Regions from separate parts of the Allobosea sp. 10L422 genome, predicted to be linked through region 2. Evidence: predicted binding sites of a transcription regulator. Region 2 holds the regulator's gene; the other holds the start of a gene.
The links. Region 2 encodes LexA, which represses DNA repair genes until DNA is damaged. Its sites were predicted from a motif close to TGTTCNNNNTGTGTTCNG; they were not measured.

Region 1: AC1DEZ_RS20455 (PA0069 family radical SAM protein) is a predicted target of LexA. The motif match lies at 2,715-2,732, and genes of this name have one in related genera.

What each region holds. Positions count from the first base shown of each region.
Region 1 covers NZ_JBFTJI010000011.1:132,918-138,059, forward strand. The annotation lists gene AC1DEZ_RS20445 (site-specific DNA-methyltransferase) at 1-342, opposite strand, end outside; gene AC1DEZ_RS20450 (ribonuclease HII) at 649-1,260, opposite strand; gene AC1DEZ_RS20455 (PA0069 family radical SAM protein) at 1,468-2,661, opposite strand; gene AC1DEZ_RS20460 (hypothetical protein) at 2,779-3,270, shown strand; gene AC1DEZ_RS20465 (universal stress protein) at 3,338-4,150, shown strand; gene ypfJ (KPN_02809 family neutral zinc metallopeptidase) at 4,204-5,091, opposite strand.
Region 2 covers NZ_JBFTJI010000001.1:620,791-625,932, forward strand. The annotation lists gene trpC (indole-3-glycerol phosphate synthase TrpC) at 1-318, shown strand, start outside; gene moaC (cyclic pyranopterin monophosphate synthase MoaC) at 315-797, shown strand; gene AC1DEZ_RS02910 (molybdopterin molybdotransferase MoeA) at 797-2,008, shown strand; gene lexA (transcriptional repressor LexA) at 2,108-2,818, shown strand; gene AC1DEZ_RS02920 (ComEC/Rec2 family competence protein) at 2,812-5,073, opposite strand.

The sequences.
Region 1 (5,142 bases), on a different contig from region 2:
CCAGGCGCGCGTGAAGGCGTCGTAATCGGCGAATGAGGCGAACTTGTCCCAGTCGTCGTCGACGGCATCGACGAGGCTGTCGTCGGGCCGGCGCAGATCGCCGCCGAGCTGGAGGTTATAGGGCGGATCGGCGAAGATCAGGTCGACGCTTGCCGGCGGCAAGGCGTTCATCGCCGCGACGCAGTCGCCGACGAGGATCTGATCGAGCGGCAGTTCCTGCGGAACGCCGATTTGTTCGGGAAGGCTCCTGGCCTTCATCCGAGCCCCCAGCGCTGGCCGTCCGGTACGCGAAACCTGAATCCGGACGGGAGCGCTGGCGGTCCCGGTACGCGAGATACCCATGACGCCAAGACCGTTACGCAACTTCAACGAGCGCGATATTGGCCGGACAGGGTAAAGGCCGGGTTTCCGCTTTGAAAAAAATGCGTCCCGTTTTGGGGCTGCAGATTTTGCCTAGCTCGTTGGCAAACAAGGGAAATTCGTAAACGGGCGTTAACCCGCGGATTGCCGCTAGGGCAATCTGGCAGGGTTCCCGTCATGCTCGGGTTTGACCCGGTATCTCCTGCCGAGGACGGCCCTGGGGCCTCCTTCTGTCTGAGATTCTCGGGTCCGGGCTTCGCTTCACCCGAGAATGACGCCAGGCAATCCTTACCGGAACCAGACGCCCTTCACCGGGGCGAAGGAATAGCGGTGCTCGGGGCAGGGGCCGTGCTCGGCGATGGCCTTGCGATGCTGCGGCGTCGCATAGCCGACATGGCCGGAGAAACCATAGGCCGGATAGCGCCGGCACAGCCGCGCCATCATTCGGTCGCGCGTCACCTTGGCGACGATCGATGCGGCCGCAATGGAGGCCACGGCACCGTCCCCCTGAATGATCGCCTCGCAGCTACAGCTCATCTGCGGCGGATCGTTGCCGTCGACCAGCACATGCAGCGGCGCCAGCGGCAGCGCGGCGATCGCCCGGCGCATCGCCAGCAGCGTCGCCTGTCGGATGTTGAGCGCGTCGATCTCGACCGCTGTGGCGCTGGCGACAGCCACTGCAAGCGCCCGCTCCATGATCTCGCCGAAGAGCTCCTCGCGGATCGGTGCCGGCAGCTTCTTCGAATCGTCGAGCCCATGCGGCACGCGGGCCGGATCGAGGATGACGGCCGCCGCCACGACCGGGCCGGCGAGCGGCCCGCGCCCAACCTCGTCAATGCCGGCCAGCGGCCAGAGGGCGTTAGCGATGGCGTGTGTCTCGCGGCTGAAATCAGCGGGCATGGCGGGCTTATGCAACAGAGTGCCGCCGCGAGCTAGACCGCTGTCGTCCTCCTCCACCATCATCCCGGACAATCTGCCATGGGCGGCGCCGATCCGGGATCCATGCCCAAGCCTTCAATCAGAGGCGCTCCGGCAATCAGAGGCGCTCCGGAATGGATCGCGGTTCTACGCTTCGTTGCGCCCGGTACGACCTCCGCGCGTGTCCATTCAAAACAGGCTCAGCTGCGCCTTTTCCTTCTCGGGCCTTACGAACAGGTCGGTGCGCAGCCTCCGGCGCGCCGTGTTGAAGCCGATACGCTCGGCCGCAAGCTCGAAACGCCGACCGATCATCCAGGCATAGGGACCTGAGCCGACCATGCGCTGTCCCCATTGCGAATCATAATCCTTGCCGCCGCGGGTCGAGCGGATCAGCGACATCACATGCCGAAGCTTGTCGGGATGATGCGTCAGCAACCACTCCTGCACGATGTCGCGCACCTCGAGCGGCAACCGCAGCAGCACATAGCCGGCCTCCTGCGCGCCCGCCGCCTTGGCGGCGTCCAGAATTCGCTCGATCTCATGCTCGTTGATCGCCGGTACGATGGGCGCAACCAGCACCGTCACCGGGATGCCGGCTTCCGACAGCTTGCGGATCGTCTCGAGCCGCTTCGGCGGCGAGGCGGCGCGCGGTTCCATGCCCCGCGCCGTCTTGGGATCGAGCGTCGTGACCGAGAGCGCGACCTTGACCAGGCCCTTCTCGGCCATCGGGGCGAGGATATCGATGTCGCGCTGGACCAGGGCCGATTTGGTGACGATGCCGACCGGGTGGTTGAACTTCGAGAGCACTTCCAGGATCTGGCGCATGATCCTCAGCTTCTTCTCGATCGGTTGATAGGCGTCGGTATTGGTGCCGATCGCGATGGTGCGCGGCTGATAGGAAGGAGAGGAGAGTTCCTTCTCCAGCAGTGCCGCGGCGTCGGGTTTCGCCGTCAGCTTGCTCTCGAAGTCGAGGCCGGGCGAGAGGCCGAGATAGGCGTGGGTCGGCCGCGCGAAGCAGTAGACGCAGCCATGCTCACAGCCGCGATAGGGATTGATCGAACGGTCGAAGGAGATGTCCGGCGAGTCGTTGCGCGTGATGATGTTGCGCGCCTTCTCATAGGCGATCTCGGTCTTGAACGGCGGCAACTCTTCCAGCGAGCCCCAGCCATCATCCTCGGTGACGCGCTGCTCCGCTTCGTAGCGCCCTCCCGGATTGACGGTGGCGCCCCGCCCGCGCCGTCGTTCCGGGTCGATGCGGTGGCCGGCATAGGCGAGCGGGTCGGCCGGCGCGACGACTGGCGCCGAGATGGTCGGCTCCCTGTCGTGCCGCCGCAGCGGCTGGGCCGATGGATAGGGCCTTTCGGTGGGTCTGGCCTGTGGCATGGCTTTCGAACCGGTTCACTGCCGGGAATCGGCATTTTGTGATCTCGGATAGAGTGAACATAACAAGAACAAAATGCAAGAGCCGGATTGCGGCGTGCTGCGCTGCGGCATAGAACCTTGCGTATGCTCACAGCCGTGATCCGCGCCGATGGTTCCCCACGAGCTCTCGCCGCCACGCTGGCCGTGCTGATCCCGGCGGTGGCGGAAGGGCTGCTCGGTCATGCGGTGATCGTGGATACGGTCGGCGCTCCCGATTTCGAGCGTGCCGCGGACACGACCGGCGCATGCTATCTGCGCACCGGCCCGGCCGCGGCCTGGCAGGGTGGGGCGGCCGCGGCGCGCGGCGATCGGCTCGTGCTGTTCGAGGCCGGCGACGTGCCGCAGGCGCACTGGGCGCTGGTGGTGGAGCGCTATCTGTTGCTCACGCCGGATCTGCCGGCCCTGATACCGCTTCACGCAGTCGGCGCTGCGCTGCGCGAGCGCGTCGCGCTGTCCTTCGCCGGGCGCAGGCTCCGGTCCGGGCTCGTGTTGCCGAAGGCGATGGTCCTGGAAGGGCGCCTCGACCAGGCGCCGCAGCGCCTGCCGGTGTGGCGCGAGCGCGCAGGGTAGGGCGGTGTCCGAGGCGGCATGACATCGGGCCGCGTGCCTCCTAAGCTGGAGGCGTCGGGAGGCTGATATGACGATACCGGGCGAGATTCTTCTGGCGAGCGATCTGTCCTCGCGCACCGACAGGGCTGCGGAACGCGCAGTGCTGCTGGCGCGCGGATGGCAGGCAAAGCTCGCGATCCTGCATGTCACGAATGCGACGGAGCAGGGGAGCGCCGGTCTTGCGGCCGAGGCCTGGCGCGAGGAGCTGCCCTCGGCGGCCGGCGAGGCGGAACTGCTGGTCCGTAACGGTTCGTTGCCGGACGTGCTGGCCAAGGTCGCCGCCGAGCGGGGCAGCGGACTGATCGTGACCGGCGTCGCGCGCTACAACGACGTCCGCGACTACGTTGTCGGGACGGCCGTTGACTATATCGTTCGCAGGGCGGCTGTTCCGGTCCTGATCGTCCGCCGGCGCGCCGATCGCCCTTACGGCACGATTGTCGTCGGCACGGATTTCTCGGAGGGCTCGCGCCGGGCTCTGCTGGCGGCTGCGGAACTGTTTCCGCAGGCGCGCCTCCTGCTGGTTCATGCCCATCCCGGCCCCGGCCCCAGGACCGATTTTCAAGGCAAGGGCGATTTCCTCCGCGCGGAGGCCGAGGCCGGGATGAAGGCCTTCCTCGACGCGGCAAAGCTTCCCGAGAGCCTCATCACGCGGCTCAGCACCCAGAGCGTCGAGGGCAATGCCGCCGCGGCCATCGAGCATTGCCGCGCCGCGGCCGGAGCAGAATTGGTCGTCGTCGGCCGCTACGGGCAGGGTGGCTTTGCCGAAGCGGTGATCGGCAGCACGGCCGAGACGATCTTGGGCACGGTCCGGGCCGATATCCTGATCGCGCCCGGCGCCTGATCGCCGGCGTCGGCTCACCGGCTCGGCTGTTCGAAGGATCCGTGTGCGAATGCCTATACGGGGTTCCGGAAGGTGTCGCAGCTCTGCAGCGAGCCCGACTGGAAGCCGGTGTTGAACCACTTCGTCCGCTGCGCCGACGAGCCGTGCGTGAAGGAATCCGGCACGACTACGCCCTGCGCCGCCCGCTGGAGCTTGTCGTCGCCGATCGCAGAGGCGGTGCGGATAGCTTCCTCGATATCGCCTTGGTCGATCCGGCCCATCGCCTGGATATTATGCGCCCAGACGCCGGCGAAGCAGTCGGCCTGCAATTCGATCCTGACCGAGATCGCGTTCGAATCGCGCTCGGAGGAACGCTCGCGGATCTGGTTGGCCTTGGGCAGGATGCCCAGCAGGTTCTGGACGTGGTGGCCGACCTCGTGCCCGATCACATAGGCATAGGCGAAGTCGCCGCCGCCGCCGAGCTTGCGCTGCATCTCCTGAAAGAAGGAGGTGTCGAGATAGACCTTCTTGTCCACGGGGCAGTAGAACGGCCCCATCGCCGATTGCGCCGTGCCGCAGCCCGAACGGTCGACGCCGGAGAACAGCACGAGCCGGGGCGGCTGGTAGCGGATATTGGCCTGCTGCGGCAGGATTTTCGACCAGACGTCCTCGTTCTGCGCCAGCACGGCCGAGACGAAGCGGCCCATCTGGTCCTGCGGCGGGCCGGAAGAGCGGCGGGTTTCCTGCGTCTGCTCGCGCCCGCCAATGCCGCCGATCATTTCGGCGCCGCCGATCAGCAGGCGGGGATCGATGCCGAGCGCCCAGCCGAGAAGGCCGAGCACAACCATGGTGCCGATGCCGATGCCGCCGCGCCCGCCAGGCATGCCGGCGAAACCGCCGCCACCGCCGCCGCCGCGCCGGTCCTCGAGATTCTCGGACTGGCGATAGTCTTCCCACTGCATGGACGGTTCCTCGACGAAACGCCCCGCAATCTCGCCGGGAGATGCGGGGAA
Region 2 (5,142 bases):
GACGTGCTCGTCGAGGTGCATGACGACGCCGAGCTCGACCGGGCACTCAAGCTCGAAAGTCGGCTGCTCGGCATCAACAACCGCGACCTGCGCAGCTTCCACGTCGATCTCGCCGTGACCGAGCGGCTGGCGCCGCGCGTCCCGGCCGACCGCATCGTCATCGGCGAGAGCGGCATCTTTGCCCATGCCGACATCGCCCGTCTCAACAAGGCCGGCGTCAACAGCTTCCTCGTCGGCGAGAGCCTGATGCGGCAGGCGGACGTCACAGCGGCGACGCGGACCCTGCTGACCGGCCAGGCTCAAGAGAACGCGGCGTGAGCCGGCTCAGCCATCTCGACGCCCAAGGCCAGGCACATATGGTCGATGTCGGCGACAAGGCCGAGACGACCCGCATGGCAGTAGCCGAGGGCAGCGTCGTGATGGCGCCGGAGACGATTGCGATCGTGCGCGACGGCAATGCTAGGAAGGGCGATGTGCTCGGCACGGCGCGCCTCGCCGGCATCATGGCCGCTAAGCGCACGCATGAGTTGATCCCGCTCTGCCACCCGCTGCTGCTCAGCAAGATCGGGGTCGATCTGGAGATCGACGAGGCCCTGCCGGGCGTGCGCGTGCGCGCTGAGGTGAAGATGAAGGGCCAGACCGGCGTCGAGATGGAGGCGCTCACCGCCGTGTCCGTCGCCTGTCTCACCGTCTACGACATGGTCAAGGCAGTCGACAGGGCGATGCGGATCGAGAATATCCGGCTCCTGCACAAATCCGGCGGCCAGTCCGGCGACTACGAGGCGAAAGCCCGCTGATGGCGCTCACCCCGGTCCCCGTCGCGCGCAAGGCGCTGCTCAACAGCATTCCGGGACCGACCGGAGCGGAGACCCTCCCGCTCGCGCAATGCGCATGGCGGGTGCTCGCAGCCGATCTGAAGGCGCTCAGAACCCAGCCGCCCTTCGCCAACTCCGCCATGGATGGCTACGCCGTGCGTGCCGACGAGATGGCCGAAGATGCCACACTCGCCGTGATCGGGGAGTCCGCCGCCGGGCGGGCCTTTGACGGTACGGTCGGGCCGGGCGAAGCCGTACGGATCTTTACCGGCGCGCCGATGCCTGATGGTGCCGACACCATCCTGATCCAGGAGGACGCCGACGGCGTCGGCAGCCCCACGATCCGCGTGCGGGTGCCCCCCGCCAAAGGCAAGTTCCTGCGCCGGGCGGGGCTCGATTTCCGCGAAGGCGACGCCCTGCTGTCGGCCGGACGCGTGCTCGACAGCGCCGCACTCGGGCTCGCCGCCGCGATGGGCCATCCCTCGCTGCCGGTCCGGCGCAAGCCGCGCGTCGCGATCCTGGCGACCGGCGACGAGCTGGTGGCGCCGGGCGAGCCTGTGGGGCGCGACCAGATCGTCGCCTCGAACTCCTTCGCGCTCGCCGCGCTGGTCGAAAAGGCCGGTGGCACCGTGCTCGATCTCGGCATCGCCCGCGACGACCATGCCGATCTCGCCAACAAGATCGGCATGGCGCGGGCTGCCGATGCCGACGTGCTAATCACGCTGGGCGGCGCCTCGGTGGGCGCACACGACCTCGTGCAGGAGGCGCTGACCCGCGCCGGGATGTCTCTTGGCTTCTGGAAGATTGCCATGCGGCCGGGCAAGCCGATGATGACCGGTCGGCTCGGCCGGATGGTCGTGGTCGGGCTTCCCGGAAACCCGGTCTCCTCGATCGTCTGCGGCCATCTCTTCGTGCTGCCGCTGATCGAAGCCCTGCTCGGCATGGCCGGCGCCGATCGCGACCGCAGCGTCCCCGCCCGCCTCGGCAGCGACCTGCCGGGCAATGACGAGCGTGAGGATTATCTGCGCTCGGAGCTGGCGCTGACGCCCGATGGTTGGGTTGCAACGCCTTTCGATCGGCAGGATTCCTCCATGCTCGGCACATTGGCGCGGGCGCAGGCGCTGACGATCCGCCCGGCCCATGCTGCGCCCGCCAAGATAGGCGACCTCTGCCGTATCCTGCCGCTGCGGTAGACGGGCGCTCTCGCGCGACCGGGTTGCGGAACACAAGGCGAACAGTTATGGTGTTCGTGATTTGTTTCGAATCTACGCTTTTCCGGGGCCGGCGGGATCATGCTGACACGCAAGCAACACGAACTCCTGCGCTTCATCCAGGAACGCTTGCGTGAGAGCGGGGTGCCGCCCTCCTTCGACGAGATGAAGGACGCGCTCGATCTGCGCTCGAAATCCGGCATCCACCGGCTGATCATGGCGCTGGAGGAGCGCGGCTTCATCCGCCGCCTGCCCAACCGGGCGCGTGCGCTCGAAGTCATCAAGATGCCCGATGGACTCGGTACGCCGCAGCAGCGGCCGCGTTTCAGCCCTGCGGTCGTCCAGGGCGGGCTCGGCACGCAGCCCAATCTCGGCAAACCCCGCCCCACCGCCGATGAGGACAGCCGCTCTTCGATCGCGATCCCGGTCATGGGCCGCATCGCCGCCGGCACACCGATTTCGGCCATTCAGAACCGCAGCCACACCGTCTCGTTGCCGCCCGACATGCTCGGCTCCGGCGAGCATTACGCGCTCGAAGTACGTGGTGACTCGATGGTCGAAGCGGGCATCCTCGACGGCGACACCGTCATCATCCGCAAGCAGGACTCGGCCAATACCGGCGATATCGTCGTGGCACTGATCGACGACGAGGAGGCCACACTCAAGCGGCTGCGCAAACGCGGCTCCTCGATCGCGCTCGAAGCCGCCAATCCCGCCTATGAGACGCGTGTGCTCGGGCCGGACCGGGTCAAGATTCAGGGCCGCCTCGTCAATCTGATGCGGCGTTACTGAAGCCGTTCGACCTCGGCTTCGCCATCGGCGGAAGCTGGCGGAATGCTGATGCTCGTTGCAGCGGGCGCCGCCAGACGGGGTTCGCGTCGGCGGCTCCACGGCCGATCGGCCGCGCTGGGCTCTGAGATGCGGCTGCTCCATCCCGACGCCGTGCGGTAGAGCGAGGTCGCGCCGTCGCGTGACAGTCCCATTCGCTCGATCAGCCGGGCCTTGCAGGCGCCGCTCCAGGGAATGGCGGTGACGACGAGGTCGGCCCGCAGGCAATCTTCGATGATCGCCAGCCGGTCGCGCGTGTAGGAAATCATGCGCTTGTCGGCCGTTTGCGCAACACAACCCAGTTGATCGCAAGCGATGCCGGCGCGCAGCGTCGGATCGTCCGGCGAGCGGCTGTCGCCGTCGGCACTCAGCCATTGCTGCAGCACGAAGCGGCTGGGCTTGCCGGCGACCGCAAGGCGTCCATCGAGGCCCCGCACAGCAAGCCCCGAGCCGTCGCGTTCGATCAGGATTTCCGGCCGCTCCGGCTTTCCGGCGATGGCGACGCCGAGCACGATGGGGACCGCCGCCAGCCAGCGCCAGGCCGTGGTCCACAGCGTCAGCCAGAGCAACGCCAGCACGAAGCAGGTCAGCACGGCCGGGCTGAAGGCGGCGATCATCACGGTGGAATGGTCGATGCTTGCGACCCAATGCGCCACCTTGAGCACGACATCCGAAGCCAGCCCCATCAGCGCCCAGGCAGGCCAGTCCAGCCCGAAGGGATAGGCGAGCACGCCGAACACCGCCGCAGGCATCACGAACAGCGAGACGAAAGGCAGTGCCATGGCGTTGCCCAGCAGGCCGAAAGGGTTGAAGGTCTGGAAGTGATAGGCCCCGAAGGGCGCTGTTGCGGCCGTCGCCAGCAAGGTGGTGACGACGATGCCGAGCGCCGCTGCCCAGACCGGCCCGAGCGGCCATGGCAGGCTCGGGGGCGGCTCCGTGCGTTTTCGGCTCTCCCAGCGTTCGGCAAAGGCGATCAGGGCCGCAACCGCGCCGAATGACATCTGGAAGCTCGGTCCGAGCAGCGCCTCCGGCTCGCGTAGCAGCACGATCATGGCTGCAAGAGCGAGATTGCGCATGCTCAGTGCAGCACGATCGACAAGGATCGCGCCGAGCATCACCAGCGTCATGATCAGCGAGCGTTCGGTCGCGACGTCACTGCCTGAAAAGATACAGTAGGCGGTCGCGCCGAGCATCGCCGCGACGGCCGCGATCTTCTTGATCGGCCAGAGCAGCGCGGCAGTCGGGGAGAGCGCCAGTAGGGCGCGCACCAGCCAGAAAATCGTCCCGGCCGCGAGAACCATGTGCAGGCCTGAGATCGAGACGATGTGGTAGATTCCGGCGGCACGCAGGCCATTGTTCGTCGCCTCGGTGATCAGGCCGCGCTTCCCCGTGACAAGGGCGGCAGCGACCGCCCCGCCCTGCCCGCCGCCTACTTCGGCGATGCGCCGGGTCAAGGCGTTGCGGGCCCGGTCGATCGTGACATCGACGGCAAGGCGCGTCGGCATTGGGTGCGGCGCGGGCGCCGACGCGATCTTGCCTGCGATACTGCCGACTGCGCCGATGCCGCGGAAGAAGGCATCGCGCGCGAAATCGTAGCCGCCCGCCCGAGCTGGCCCCGGTGGAGGCAGGAGCCGCGCCGTCGCCGCGATATGATCCCCCGGAGCGACCGAGCCGGCGCGGATATTGACGCGCACGCGCCTTGGACGCTCCGCGGCCGGCATTCCGGCGAATTCCGTTAACAGCAGGACAATGCGGGCGCCGTTGTCGCGTGCCTCCACGCTCTCGACGAAACCCGTCACCTTGCCGATTCGCGGCCGCTCCAGCATCGGCGCGGCGATATCGGCCGTCCGCCAGACGCCGGCGGCAAAACCCGCGAAGGCGGCGGCCGCCGCCAGACAGGCCATCGAGGCGAACCGACGGGTTCGCAGCGCGAACGCGAAGATCGCGCTGAGCGCGAAGCCGGTCAGAGGCGCCCACAAAGCCGGCTCACGATCTGCCGCGAAATAAAGCAGGATGCCGACGCCCGTCGCCACAGGCAGCCATAGGAACGGGCGGCGACGCTCCGCCTCCAATTCGAGCGCCTGACCGAGCCGGGCCTGCCAGTGGTTGAACCAGGCTTTGAAGCGAACGGAGATCAGCCAGGGCGCGAGCAGGCGCAAAGGCAACGCCTCGGCTCGCGCGCCGCGCGGCATGTCCTGCCCCGGCGGCCCCGGCTGCATTCTCCGCCCCTCCCCCGCCGGCGCAGCAATTTGACCGCTTAACCTTTCCGGCCAAGCCATGTTACAGGG